Regions from separate parts of the Shewanella sp. 10N.286.51.B7 genome, predicted to be linked through region 2. Evidence: riboswitches for the same ligand, from Rfam matches in the RefSeq annotation. Region 2 holds a riboswitch; the other holds the start of a gene.

Region 1 (7,770 bases), on a different contig from region 2:
ACTCGATCAAATTATTCATCCGCAAAAGATATTGGTACCGTTTCTAAATTTAAAACGATAAGGAAATCGTTAACTCCAACCGTGTTTATGGTAGCAATTGCTCATATTTTAGCTTTTGTCATATTGCTAGTTCTTGCTGAACAGACAGTCAACATTTTCGTAGAAATCGCCACCTCGAAGCAAGAAAATCAAACAGAAACGAAAGAGATCAATGCTTATTTCATTACTGCTGAGCAGTTAGACAGCCTAATCAATCAAGATACGTCAGCCTCAGACGTGAATGAAACCCAAATTGATCACACTGCTACTGAACCACAAGATAACGCCATTACAATACAAGATGCAGTCAAAGAGGAAGTCATAGAGGAACGAGTTGATGATGCAACAAGTGTAGAAACTAAAATCAATACTATTAATTTACCTGTAAAGAATTCATCTGATAACCAATTAATTGAAGTTAAAGAAATTTATGAAATCAATACGATAATTGAAACCAAAGAAGATTTTAATTGGGCAAATGTAGACAGCATGTATTTACAGCAAGAAAAGGATGATGATTTAAGCTCCCATTTGTTTAAAGACATAAAATTAAATCAACACTTATTTACAGGAACAAATGCAGTTAAGCATCAAGTATTGAAAAACTTAAATCAGCAAGCGCTTAATACTTTAATTTCACAGCAAGCTCATTTAGCGACCTCAAAGAGTGGGGCAAGTTTAAGTGAGCTCACGCCTGAGATGTTTGATATTGAAATTATTGAGATTGAAGACAAGCGACAAGCAACCACACTTGACCATAGATTAGACCCCAATAGAATTATGAAACATGGGGAGACATGCTATCGTATTGTGCCATTACCTACGCAAATTAATCCTCATGCAGAAGGTCTAGGTTTTGCTGAGCCCTGTGATAGTGCAAAAATGAAGAAAGCCTTGGGGAAGGCAATTCAAAATAGATTATCTAAAGTGCAATTACCTTAAACATTTGCTGACTATTTATCCATTTTTGAAACCAATCATTGCTTTTACTCTTAATAATAATTCACTTAATATGTTAATTTGATATTCATAATTAGTATTGTTATTGAATATCAGATACTTGTCGCATGAATTAATTTGATTGATTCTTGTGTTCGCCTGACTTTATTTCACTTGTATTTTATTTCATTAGCTGAGTATACTGCTTGCATCTTGTCGGAGTGCCTTATGGCTGAGACCGTTTATTCGGGATCCGTTGAACCTGATCAGGTTAAAACCTGCGAAGGAAACAAGCAGTTAATTTGCTATTTCTTCTTATTGTTTATGTTCAATTTAATTCAGCAAACGTTGAAATTGATGTTGAAACATATAGTGTGATTTTGATTGTTCTTTACCTTTAGAATGACCAAAAATACAAAAAAAGTATCCAAAATTTATGGATGTTTTTTAAACATTAAATGCAAATTACAGAGTTATGTATAACTCGCTCGTCATCAACACACCTCTCCAGACAAGCAACTCTATTTCATTAATTTTGAGGTTGCTAATGTCAAATCGTCGTCAAACCCGTGAACAAGCCCAGGCTTTCATTGATACGTTAAAGCCGCTACAACACCCTAATTCCGAGAAAATATATTTAAGCGGATCCCGTGAAGATTTATTAGTCGGTATGCGCCAAATTCATCAGACAGACACCATTTTAGGTGGCAGCGACGATGCTCCAGTAACAGAGAAAAACCCGCCAATCAAAGTGTATGATTGTGCAGGTGCTTATTCAGATCCCGATGCTGAAATTAACGTTCGATTAGGTTTAAACAAATTTCGCGAAAGTTGGATTGATGAACGTAAAGATACCGAGCAACTTGCAGGTGTGAGTTCTGATTTTACTCAGCAACGATTAGCGGATGATGGCTTGGATCATTTACGTTTTGAAGCGTTAGTTCCCCCAAGGCGTGCTAAAACGGGTAGGTGTGTTACTCAAATGCACTATGCTCGCCAAGGTATTATCACACCAGAAATGGAATACATTGCCATTCGTGAAAATATGGCCCGTGAGCAAGTTACCGATGAAATCCTTACGCAAAAAGCACCAGGTGAAGCCTTTGGCGCAGTGATTGGACAACCAATTACGGCTGAGTTTGTTCGTGATGAAGTGGCTCGTGGCCGCGCTATTATTCCATTAAATATCAACCACCCAGAAGCTGAACCCATGATCATTGGGCGTAACTTTTTAGTAAAAGTAAACGCGAATATTGGTAATTCTGCGGTGACGTCATCAATCGAAGAAGAAGTCGAGAAATTAGTCTGGTCTACCCGCTGGGGCGCGGATACGGTTATGGATTTATCAACTGGCCGTTATATTCATGAAACGCGAGAGTGGATCATCCGAAATTCCCCAGTACCCATTGGCACGGTGCCGATTTATCAAGCGTTAGAAAAAGTGAACGGTGTTGCTGAAGATCTTACATGGGAGGTATTTCGCGATACCTTGATTGAACAAGCAGAGCAGGGCGTTGATTACTTTACTATTCATGCTGGTGTGTTGTTGCGTTATGTGCCGATGACCGCCAAACGGTTAACTGGTATCGTTTCCCGTGGTGGTTCAATCATGGCGAAGTGGTGCTTAAGCCATCATAAAGAAAGTTTTTTATATGAACATTTCAAAGAGATCTGTGAAATCTGCGCCGCTTATGATGTGTCTTTATCTTTAGGTGATGGCATGCGCCCTGGCAGTATTGCCGACGCGAATGATGAAGCACAATTTGCAGAACTCGAAACCTTAGGTGAATTGGTAAAAGTGGCTTGGGAATATGATGTGCAAACCATCATTGAAGGTCCTGGTCATGTGCCAATGCAATTGATCAAAGTGAATATGGAAAAGCAACTCGCCCATTGCGATGAAGCGCCATTTTATACTTTAGGCCCACAAACGACGGATATCGCTCCTGGTTACGATCATTTTACCTCAGGCATTGGCGCTGCAATGATGGCTTGGTATGGCGTTGCTATGTTGTGTTATGTCACGCCAAAAGAGCACCTAGGTTTACCCAACAAAGAAGATGTTAAACAAGGTTTAATTGCTTATAAAATTGCAGCTCATGCAGCAGATGTCGCCAAGGGGCATCCTGGCGCTCAAATACGTGATAATGCATTGTCAAAAGCCCGTTTTGAATTCCGCTGGGAAGATCAATACAACTTAGGTTTAGACCCTGATACAGCCCGCGCTTATCATGATGAATCTTTACCACAAGAATCTGCCAAAGTCGCCCATTTCTGTTCTATGTGTGGTCCCAAATTTTGCTCAATGAAAATCACACAAGAAGTCAGAGAGTATGCAGCAAAGCAAGAAAAACAAGCACAAAGTGCAGGAACAGAGCAGCTAGTATCGGTTGTGGATGCCAGCGAATTTAAAGCGAAACAAGTTTCAGATGCTAATGCTGAAAAACAAGTCGTTGACGTTAATGCGGCGATGGCGAAGAAGTCTGCAGAATTCAAAGCCACAGGTTCAGCACTATACCACGCCGTATCTGACAAACCGCTTGTCACCCCAGAGGCTGAGCTTGAAGAGCTTGAGGGGTAAGCATGCACAGGCCATACGACCTTAAAAAAGTGCAAGCTAAGCCCGTGCAAGCTGGGCAATTGCAAACTAAGCCTATCGTCTGGACCATAGCAGGTTCAGACAGTGGCGGCGGCGCGGGTATTCAAACTGACTTAGCAACCATAAATGATTTAGGTTGTTTTGGTTGCAGTGTCATTACCACAATTACTGCGCAAAACTCAGTTGCAGTTAATTTAGTCGAACCCGTTTCAGAGGCGATGCTAGAAGCACAATTGACGGCGCTCTATGACGATTTACAACCTGCAGCAATCAAAATTGGATTGATTGCTAATCAGCAGCAATTAAATGCAATTGCTTGCTGGCTAAATGCTTTTAGACAGCGAAATATCGCAAATCAGACTGTGCCGGTGATTGTTGATCCTGTCATGGTGGCCAGCTGTGGTGATGGTTTAAATCAAACTGACGAATTAGATTTTAGCCCTTTTAAAGGGCTGATGACGTTAGTGACACCTAATGCTGCAGAGTTATTTAGGCTAGAAGGCTTAGCTAACATAGCCAATCCCCACTCTAAAGTCGGTTTTCATCAAGCTGCAACAGCGTTAAATCAACTCTTACGTTGCAATGTGCTTGCAAAAGGTGGTGATGCCGAACCATGGCAAGGGGAAACTGCTAGTGATCTATTTGTATGTCAGCAGGTTAATGGCGTCAGTGAATCACATCAATACCAACAGTTTTGGTTAAGTTCTCAACGAATCGATACTGATAATAATCATGGCAGTGGTTGTACTTTATCAAGTGCTATTGCCTGTTTTATGGCATATGGTTATGTGCTGCATGATGCGATTGTGATGGCCAAAGCTTATGTGTCAAAAGGCTTAATAAACAGCGTACAATATGGCCAAGGTACGGGCCCAGTTGCTAAAACAGGCTGGCCTGAAGATATTAGTTTATACCCATCTATCAGCCTTTATTATGATCACCAGCCCTATGATTTATTTACTTCAACCACGCAAAGTGGTTGCTATGACAATGGTTTTCCCCAGTTATCACAAGAGATTGGAATTTACCCTGTCGTAAATGATGTCGTGATGCTCGAAGCGCTGCTTAAGGCTAACTGCACCACTGCTCAATTACGTATTAAGCAGTCAGACAATTTACTACTTAAGGATATTGAGCAACAAATTCAACAAGCAATAACGTTAGGGCGAGACTATAACGCGCAAGTGTTTATTAATGACCATTGGCAATTAGCGCTAAAGCATGGTGCTTTTGGAATTCATTTAGGCCAAGAGGATGTTGAATTGGCTAACCTGGACTCGATAAAAGAGGCTGGTATTTCGCTGGGTTTATCAAGTCACAGCATCTTTGAAATCTTATTAGCTCATCAGTTAAAACCGTCTTATATCGCACTCGGGCATATTTTTCCTACCACTACGAAAGTGATGCCATCAGCACCGCAAGGACTGGCTAAGTTAGCGCGTTATGCTGCTTTGCTTAAACCTGTTTGTCCAACGGTAGCAATAGGTGGGATTGATAAACATGTGCTCGATGCTGTTAAAGCAACAACAGTGCGCAGTGTTGCTGTAGTAAGGGCGATTACTGAAGCTAACTACCCTGAAACGGCATTTAAACAATTGTCGCATCAGTGGTTCAGTGACAGTACTGGTATTAGTAATAAAAGTCAGTATGAAAAAGAGCCTAACGACAGTAAATATATGATCAAAGGGAACAGTGATGATGAGTAAGCTAACGGATAAACAATATATCCGTTATTCAAGTCATGTGTTGTTGCCTGAAATTGGTGAACTTGGTCAGCTTAAGTTATTACAAAGTTCAGTGTTAATTATTGGTGTTGGCGGGCTGGGTCATGCCGTGGCTCAGCAACTGGCTGCGGCAGGCGTTAAACATATTACTTTAATGGACGATGACACTGTTGAGCTTTCAAACTTGCCAAGGCAGCTGCTGTTCAACGAGCAAGACATTGGTCAGCTTAAAGTTAACATTGTAAGGCAGAAACTGAGTACTGCTTATAGCGATTGTAAAATCACAGCCGTCTGTAAACGCTTCACAGCTGAAGACTTTTATTCAGTTGATTCAGTCAATTCTGTGGACTTAGTATTTGACTGTACAGATAACTTTGCTTCGCGATTATTGATTAATCAGGCGGTGGTAAATGCAAAAGGCGTGTTGATCAGTGCTGCGATAAGTGGGGCAAACGGTCAGTTATTCTGTATTGATCATAGCAAGCAGAGCAATTTTCACGGTTCAGGATGTTATCAGTGTCTTTATCCCGATGACTCCAATGTCAGTCAATCGTGTGCCCAAGCAGGCGTATTAACATCAGCCTTATTATCCATGGCATCGATGCAATCGTTATTAGGACTTAATTGGCTAACAAGTGATGTAAGCCAACGTGATCGATTAAAAGGGCAGTTGCACTTATTTAACGCCCATAACTTACAGTGGCGAAAAGTCACAATGTCACAAGACCCAGATTGTTGTATTTGCACTCCAAGTTGCATTTAGGACAAGTTATTAGTGTAGGAATTGACATGATTACAATTGAATTTAATGGACTAGCTCAAGAGCTAGGTTACAACTCAAGTTTATTACAATTAATAGAGTTGAAAAATCTGAACCCAAAGTCGTTAGCACTTGTGCTTAATGACCAAGTGGTACCGAGGAGTCGCTGGGCGCAGATTGAGTGCCAACATAGTGACAAAATTGATGTTTTCTCAGCTGTAGCAGGTGGTTAACATGCTATCTATTGCCGATCACCAATTTGATTCAAGATTATTTACGGGCACAGGAAAGTTCTCCGACGCTAAGACCATGTTAGCGGCTATTGAAGCCTCTCAGTCGCAATTAGTCACATTAGCGATGAAACGTATCGATCACAATAAAGATTTTGATGACTTACTGACACCATTGCAGCAAATGGGCGTAAAGCTTTTACCGAATACTGCAGGCGCTCGAAATGCTAAAGAAGCCGTATTTGCTGCTGAACTTGCCAGTGAAATGTTAGCGACAAAATGGATTAAATTAGAAATCCATCCTGATCCTAAGTATCTGATGCCAGATGCGATTGAAACATTAAAAGCGGCTGAAATACTCTGTGCAAAAGGCTTTACAGTCTTACCCTATGTACATGCTGATCCAGTGTTATGTTACCGGCTTGAAGAGGCAGGCTGCGCGGCTGTTATGCCACTCGGTAGCCCAATTGGCAGTAATCAAGGGTTAGCCACAGAACCCTTTTTAGAAATTATTATTGAGCAAGCTAACATTCCTGTAGTGATCGATGCAGGGATTGGCGCGCCATCTCAAGCTTGCAGAGCAATGGAAATGGGCGCAGATGCAGTATTGGTTAATACTGCAATAGCCAGTAGCGCCGATCCGGTGCTGATGGCTAAATGCTTTAATCAAGCTGTTAACACTGGTAGACAAGCTTATCTTGCAGGGTTGGGCAATGTGGAAAAACAAGCAAAACACACCAGTCCATTGACAAATTTTCTGAATTTATGATTAAAGGTTTACCTTACCAATGAGTTTTCTTGAACAGTTTAAGCGGTTAAACCTCGATGACTTATCAATGCGCCTATATAGCACGACGGCAGATGATGTTAAGCGTGCACTCAATCACCCACAAGGTAGCATTGACAGTTTAATGGCATTGTTATCACCAGCTGCTAAACCATACATAGAGCAAATGGCACAACAAGCTTACCAGTTAACAAGACAGCGTTTTGGTGCAAATATCGGGCTATATTTGCCTTTATATCTGTCAAACCTTTGTGCAAATGAATGCGATTATTGCGGCTTTTCTATGAGCAATAAACTCAAGCGCAAAACCCTGTCTGACAATGAATTGCTGGCTGAAATGAAGATCATTAAGCAGCGAGGGTTCGATTCAATATTGTTAGTATCAGGCGAGCATGAAACCAAAGTCGGCATTGACTACTTTAAGCATGTATTGCCCATAGTGAAGCAAGCATTCAGTTATGTAGCGATAGAGGTCCAGCCGTTAACTCAACCTGAATATCAAGAGCTTGTTGAGTTAGGGCTTGATGCTGTGATGGTATATCAAGAAACCTACCAGCCGCATACCTATAGCAAGCATCATACTCGCGGTAAAAAGAAAGACTTTGCTTATCGGCTTGAAACGCCAGATAGAGTGGCTGCAGCTGGCGTTGATAAAATCGGTTTAGGCGTGTTGCTGGGACTGGATGATTGGC
Region 2 (7,770 bases):
AATGACTTCTTCAACGGACGTTCTCCTTAATCTTGGCTATTGATTAAGAATAATAGTCTTATGATATTAAAGATAGGTATTTGTTGAATAACGTAAAATATGAAGCTTTTACCTCAGCAATATCTGTCAGCTTGTTACCTACAATTGGTGCCTCAGCCTCCTTTCCCGTGTCTTCAACCTCTGTTCCTGCCATCATTAATGCCCAAGCGGCAGCAAACATCCAAAAACAATTAATGATTTGCCTTACATACTGGCTAGCGCCAACTTTAAGATTTGGTTGCTCAGCAAAATATTGTTTACATAAGCTGGTCACTTGATGCGAAGTTAATTGGTGAGTTGTCAAAACAGAGGCCAAATCAAACATTGGGTGACTGGCCGCACAATATTCAAAATCAATGCATTGCAATTTATCATCGCAAAACAACAAATTATAGGGTGATAAATCTCGATGGCAAAACTGAGGAGCTATCAAGCATGATTCCAAATCAGCCAACCAAGCATTCATCTCAACTTGTCGTTGCTTTAACTGTCTGAACGAACTCTGCCATTGTTGATTTTTTTCAACTTGAGAAATGGTTGTTAAAGACTCGAGGTAAACTTGCCATTGCTGCGTTAAGCTGATGACTTTAGGTGGCAAAGGTAGCCTTGATAACTCGCAGAGTAATTTTAACAGGTGCTCAACGGGGTCAAGTGCTTGTTGTTGCTTATTTTTTAATAGCGTTTGATCCTCTGCGGATTGAGATATTGGATTTAGATGAAAAACAGAATTAACCGGGCGTTCTCGGGAATTAAAGCCGTATTCAGAGTATATAGATGACCAATCAAACCTATCTTGCTTAATAAATTCGCTCAAATAAAACTGTTTATTAGCACTTTTCCAGATCAGCTTTGGCGCTAATTTAACTGCTTCAACCATCTGCCAGCAAATGACTTCATTGTCTCTATCACACCATTGTTGAACATTTTTATTATCACGCAGCACCCAATCTTGATGAAGCATGTGGAGCCGATAATTACTATTGCTTAAACCAGCAGATAGCTTAGTGACGCCAATACAATGTGAACTTATCTCATCCACTAAATTAGACGGCAGTAGTCTTTGAAATGATGCAGGCAATACAGACCAAGGATTAAATTTTTTCATCTATTTCTGCATTTTAGTTCAGGCTCCACTCTTGCTCCACTCTGGCTTTAAAGTCATTCTAAACGCCTTTATTTTGCTAGAGATAAATTAACGTCAAGGTTATCTTGCTGCATTTTCTTGCGCCACATGAAATAACCACTGACAGCCATGAACAGATATAAAATAAGTAAACCAGATGTGAGCATCAAGCCTTTCTGTAAGTATAAATAAATCGATAGTGAATTAATCACCATCCAGTAATACCAATTCTCAATGACCTTTTTCGCCACTAGATAGGTTGTCATCACAGCAAAGCATGTCGTTAATGCATCAAGATAAGGAAACGAAGCTGAGGTATTCGTTGCCATTAAATAACCTACGACTAGAGAGATTATGCTTGTGACGGCAATAATAATTAGATGTGTCTTCAGTGACCAACTGATAATGGGAGAAGCCGTGTTGTGGACATCGCTGGCACCATAACGCCACAACCAAAAACCATAAATAGCCATTGCCATGTAATATACATTCAGCAATGACTCCATCAATAATGAGACCTTCCAAAACAACACGGTGTAAATAGCCGTACTGACAAATGCTGCAGCCCAGCACCAGATATTAGTTCTCATGGCGAGAACTAAATATGCGATGGCCAATATGACAGCAACCGCCTCCCAGCCAGTCATAGCTGTGGCTTCAGCGATGGCCGTTTGTATTGATTGAAAAATCTCAGCAAGCATAATAAGGCGCTTCTTTTTCTATATTGTGCGAATTAACAAGTTTTATTCTGTATGGCTTAAATCTAATTCGCCACCGATAAACTTACATACAAAAACAGCCTTGCCCCACTTTTGATGGGCGGCTTCCATTTCTACCGCAAGCATTGACATCACATCTGCATATTCGCCACAGATTTGTGTTGCCATCGCATTGGTTTTTCTTTCAATATTTGAATAGCTATCAACACGACCAATAAACCATTTAATCGGATCTAAATAGTTTTCGTTAAATGGATACATACTGATTTCAGCAGTTAATTTCATCAGGAATTCCTTAGGTACGTCTCAATTAAAAATACCGCCATAGTCTAGCAAATTATGGCGGTATTTCACTGAAATACGTTGTAAAAATATATTGTTAAAACTATTGTAATTATTAAAGAAAATGATCTTTAACGATTACTCATTAACGCTACATAAACTTCACATCAAGGGTAATACCTAATTGACGAGGGTCGCCATAACGAACATATTGTTTGTCAGCCCAATCTAAATCTGGCTCGTTACCAAAGTAAAAGCCTCTTACACCATATTGCTCATCAAATAAATTCCTGCCCCACAGGTATGCTGACCACATTTGTGACTCATAGCCAATGCGAGCATTGAAGATAGTATAAGCATCGGACTTTGATTCATTACTGTCTGAGTAATAAAAATCACTTTTGCCACTCGCATTAAGGTTAGTAAACCAACCTGAATCACTGACATAACTCATACCAGCACTATAGGTAAAGTTAGGCGCATGCGCTTGGTCACGACCTGTCAAATCAATCACGTTGCCATACTTATCGTTATATTGATAATCACCGTATTCAGTTTCTAACCAACCAACACTGCCATAAAACTGAATATTATCTGTCGCATAGTATTTAAAATCAGCTTCTGCACCGTAATTTTTGGCGCTGCCTGCATTTTCTGTATACAGAATAAAGCGCTGCTGATCATCTGGATCTTGTTGTGACGCTGATACTTGCTGGTTTTGACGGTCCATATAAAATAACGCCATATTCGTCGCAACCACACCATCTAACCAAGATGACTTAAGACCTAATTCGTAGTTATATAAGATTTCAGTATCGAACTCTTTTTTATCAGCCAATTCCGGTGGTAATGTCATGTTAAAACCACCAGCTTTATATCCTCGTGCGATTCTGAAATAAGCATTATGATCTTGGTTTAAGCTTTTCGAAATCGCTAAATGACCGCCCCACATATTCTCTGTTGGGTCGAACTCATCACCGTTGCTATCGCTGTATTCACTTTCTCGGCGCTCTAAACGCACACCAGCAGAAAAGACATAACCGTCGCCAAACTGGGTATCTGTTTGAGCAAAAACAGCATAATTGGTTGCTTCATATTCAGATTGTAAAACCTCGTCAGGCCAGCCGTTATATTCAGAATATAAATCATTATCTTCTTTTAGATTCATACCATATAAACCCAATAACCAATCAGTTGAATCATTAAAGATTCGACCCGCTTCGTTTGAACTGATCCTAAACTCTTGTGAAATAGTTTTACGTTCGCCTTGTTTATCCCATGTGTAATCGTACACACACGGCTCAGTGCCAATAACAGCCCAACTGTCATCATAGGCTGGACATTCTTTAGATGCCCAATATTCAGGGTTAGCCCAGTCACCGTCATAATTATGATGATGATCAGTTTGCGCAAATGAGGTTAACGAGGTGAGTTCAAATTTTTCAAACTGAGAGAAAATAGCTTTTAAACCTACACCTGTGGTTTTTTGAGCATCAACACCTGGGGCATCTGTAATGGTATCAAAACCATTGTTATCCAGTGTCCAAGCATCATAACCATTATCAAAGTTCGCGTGTAATAGGGTTAAATCTAATTGGACATCATCAGATGCGTACCAGCGCAGTTTAGCTCTAGCCGTAAACTCGTCGCGGGCATTGGTATCTTCACGTTCAAGGTAAGTATTATCGCGGTAACCATTTTGAGAATGCTGCTCTAGAGAAACGCGATAAAGTAATTTTCCTGAATCAGAAATTGGACCAGAGCTGAAACCGGAGAATGTCTGTAAGTCGTCGTCGCCCATTGATACTTGAGCGCCATGTTCAAACACATCTGTAGGGTCATTACTTTTTAAATAAATCAAACCCGCTAACGCATTAGCACCGTATTGCGTACCTTGAGGCCCGCGCAAGACTTCAACTTGTTGCATATCGTACATGCTCGAAACCATGCCAATACCAGACAAGTCGATATCATCAACAATAAAACCAACCGATGAATTAGGTGCGCCTTGATACTCTTCTTGTTCACCCACACCACGGATTTGGAAATATTTAGGGCGAGAGCTGCCACCAGACCAGTTAAAGTTAGCAATGGAGTTCAAAACGTCTTCAAAATGTTGAGCGCCTTCATCTTGCAATTGTTGACTGTCAATAACGGTGACACTAGATGGCGCTTTTTCAAGTTCTATACTGCTAAAATCAGCATTAACAACAATCACTTCCATTTTTTCAGCGTCGGGAGCAACGCGTTCGATATTTTCTGTTTGAGCAACAGCGGAAGTTGATAAAGCAGCGAGAATGGCTATCGCAACAGGCGATTTAGATTTTAATAAAGACATAGGACCTCAAATAATAATTTTGAGATCCGGCAAGCATAGCGAATGAGTGATGTGCATCTGTGACAAACGGGTCTTATGTGCGTTGTGCTAACCGCGCTATCGTAACTGTGTTGTCGTAAATAAATGCAGCCTATTCCTACGCCGGTATGAGCCGGATCAGGTTCTAAGGGTTTGTCATTAGACATCTCAGTTAGCTCATTAATGAGCTAACACCCCTTGGCGAGGCGGATTATAAACGATTCAACTTAAGTACGACACTATTACCGTGAACTTTTCATTAACTATTTAAGTACAAATTTGTATCACACAGCAATAAAAAATATATAGCGATAAAAAAACACCCAATTAGGGTGTTTTTAATACTCAAAATACAGATTAGTTAGAGAATGCTTTACGCACGTACACATCAAAACGTGTCGCATTGGCATTAGGCGCTAACGCTGTTACTTGCATTTGCTGTTTGCCATGTAACTTTAACGACTTCCAACTTGTGGCCTCATCTTCGATAGTAAAACCGCTGACATCATACCAAGTGAACTTATATTGTAGGCGTAAATCGCTGCCAACTTGGCTCATAATAAGTGCTGAACCTTGTAGCAAATCCCCTTGAGTACGTACTCTTACTTGCTCAACGGCAACTTCTTGACCAAATGAGTAATTATCCACTCTCGTGACACCATTTGAACCCGCTGAAACCCCTGCAGTGTGATTGGCACAAGCAGACATCATTAATACTAATGTTACAACAACGATAGACAGTTTCATGATTGTTCCTCTGGGTACTATTTACTTATTAAGAATACTTATTAAGAATACTTATTAAGATTACTGTAAAAAATGGCTTATGTTTAATTTACACTTTATTGGTCTAATAAAAAATGGGCTCTAGCTGTTGCTATCAACTGCTTTCTATTAGTTTGCCAACAATTTATCGTTACGTGGGCGACTCTGCGCCCCTGACGAGTAATTTTACACTCTGCAAAGGTATCTTGGTGTAAGCCAGCACGTAAGTAATCAATTGAGAAGTCAATGATCTTAGGTACCTTCTTCGCCTGCATAAATACCATTAATTGCACAATCGCCGACATTTCCATAAAGCCCGCGATAACACCGCCATGGATGGCAGGTAAAATAGGGTTACCGATATTGTCGTCTTTTTGTGGCAATTTAAACACCATTTCATCACCGAAACGGTTAACACTCATGCCAATAAATTGCGTGTACGGCACTTTTGCCAGCAGATAACTGTAATCATTAAGATCAATAGCACGCTTCACAATATCATGAACGTTTAATTCATCGTCAACGAGTACTTCGCTGTCAGTTTTTGAAGAAGTGCCAGTACTAAGGTTTTTATTATCAGCGAGCTCATCGCTGGTGCTAGTGTCTCCCATTAATGCTTGGCGGAATTCTTCGCCGACCATTTCTGGACTTATTCGCATAAAAGAACCAACAGCATGAGCAATAGGATCATCAACACTGTCTTGATAAGCAATGGCTCTTGTAAAAGCAACGTTGGCTGATAAACGGTAACACTCAGCAATCGCATAAAGTGGCTTATCAGGTTCAGCGGGTTTCATATAGTCAACACGCAAATCCAAAGTTGGCGATATCTCTAGAGACTCATATTTAGCTAAAATTGCACTCACAACCGACGTACCTGATGCCGTGTCGATTAACGTAGTTACCACACCACCATGGATAACTCCGGTATCAGGATCACCAATAATATCTTGGCTGTATGGCAGTTCGAGTAACACATGATGCTCACTCGCCTCAAGTACACTAATGTTCAGGCGTCGACATTGGGCTAACTGGTTCACGAAACGAGTCGCAACTTGCGTTAGCGGAAAAAATTCACTGTTTATTTTCATTGGGTTAGAACTATCCTGCATGATTAAGCATTGAACCTAACGGTTTGCCGCCTACTAGATGCATGTGGATATGATAAACCTCTTGGCCACCATGCTTATTGCAATTCATGATTAAACGATATCCGTCTTCAGCTATCCCCGCTTCATCAGCAAGCTTTGCCGCAACAGACATCATGCGTCCTAAAGCTAACTCATCGGACGCTTTGATATCGTTAGTCGTTGGAATAAGGTGATTTGGGATAATTAAAATATGCGTTGGAGCTTGCGGGGAAATATCACGAAAAGCGGTCACCAACTCGTCTTGAAATAAAATATCCGCAGGAATTTCGCGGCGAATAATTTTACTAAAAATGGTTTCTTCGGCCATGGGTAATCATCCTTATCGTTATTTGTGAGGTGAACTTTACTATAGAGCGCGCCAACTAGATTATCTTATAGTATCAACTACGACCTTTGTCACTCCAGTAAATGTACATTTTAGATTTTGTCGTCTTGTACATATGCATTTGCACATTGGCAGTGATTTTGGCAGCATTGTGGTTCTTCTAGCTCGCATTTCTTTTTAGCAACACCAACTTATTTGGAAATTGTTCATGCATTATCACATCATTGCTATCGATCCTAAAGCGCATTTATTTGAAGTCACTCAAACAATTAGCAAAGCAAAACTGCAGCAAACACTGTCATTGCCTTCTTGGTTACCAGGAAGCTACATGATCCGTGATTTTGCAAGAAACCTAATCGATATAAAGGCAATAGATAAAAATGGGCAACCAATTGAGGTGCTTCAGCTAGATAAACAAACTTGGCAATGTCAAAACAGCGACAGTTTTATTAACATTTCTTATCAGGTTTACGCTTGGGACTTATCCGTGCGATCTGCTCACCTAGATACGACTCACGGATTTTTTAATGGCAGCAGTGTTTTCTTATGCGCTGAAGGGCTTGAGCAAGAAAAACACACATTAACCATTGAAAAACCAGTATTGCCTGAATTGAGTGATTGGAAACTTGCCACCAGCATGAAACGAACCTCTGGTGAACAATTTGGCTTTGGTGACTTCTACGCTGGTAGTTATGATGATTTTATCGATCATCCTGTAGAAATGGGCAACCTCGCGATTGCCAGTTTTGAAGCATGCGGCGTACCTCACGATATCGTTCTCAGCGGTAAACATCGCGCATCACTACCCCGTTTATGTAAAGACTTAAAAGCCATTTGCGAGTACCAAATAAACCTCTTTGGTGGCAGTGCACCATTTGAGCGATATGTGTTTCTTACCACAGTATTAGGCAATGGTTTTGGCGGTTTAGAACACAGAGCAAGCACGGCGCTAATGTGTTCAAGAAAAGATTTACCTACTGATATGTACCATGAAGTGAATAAAGATTATC

What was found. A riboswitch is a leader RNA that binds a small molecule or an ion and turns the genes downstream of it on or off. The one in region 2 is predicted to bind thiamine pyrophosphate.
Region 1: it holds a riboswitch for thiamine pyrophosphate, as region 2 does, so the genes downstream of both, thiC (phosphomethylpyrimidine synthase ThiC) here and BCU84_RS17125 (TonB-dependent receptor) in region 2, are expected to answer to the same signal.

What each region holds. Positions count from the first base shown of each region.
Region 1 is NZ_MCUF01000001.1:32,438-40,207, reverse strand. Features, by position in the region: gene BCU84_RS00165 (hypothetical protein) at 1-981, shown strand, start outside; TPP riboswitch at 1,186-1,284, shown strand; gene thiC (phosphomethylpyrimidine synthase ThiC) at 1,526-3,559, shown strand; gene thiE (thiamine phosphate synthase) at 3,562-5,283, shown strand; gene BCU84_RS00150 (HesA/MoeB/ThiF family protein) at 5,273-6,064, shown strand; gene thiS (sulfur carrier protein ThiS) at 6,091-6,294, shown strand; gene BCU84_RS00140 (thiazole synthase) at 6,296-7,060, shown strand; gene thiH (2-iminoacetate synthase ThiH) at 7,080-7,770, shown strand, end outside.
Region 2 is NZ_MCUF01000062.1:44,424-52,193, reverse strand. Features, by position in the region: gene BCU84_RS17145 (DUF6279 family lipoprotein) at 1-14, opposite strand, end outside; gene BCU84_RS17140 (phosphotransferase) at 59-1,144, opposite strand; gene pnuC (nicotinamide riboside transporter PnuC) at 1,213-1,863, opposite strand; gene BCU84_RS17130 (YkoF family thiamine/hydroxymethylpyrimidine-binding protein) at 1,906-2,166, opposite strand; gene BCU84_RS17125 (TonB-dependent receptor) at 2,315-4,501, opposite strand; TPP riboswitch at 4,617-4,728, opposite strand; gene BCU84_RS17120 (YcfL family protein) at 4,877-5,266, opposite strand; gene BCU84_RS21140 (PaaI family thioesterase) at 5,362-5,895, opposite strand; partial or broken gene BCU84_RS21135 (PaaI family thioesterase) at 5,995-6,375, opposite strand; gene hinT (purine nucleoside phosphoramidase) at 6,386-6,742, opposite strand; gene BCU84_RS17105 (PDZ domain-containing protein) at 6,969-7,770, shown strand, end outside.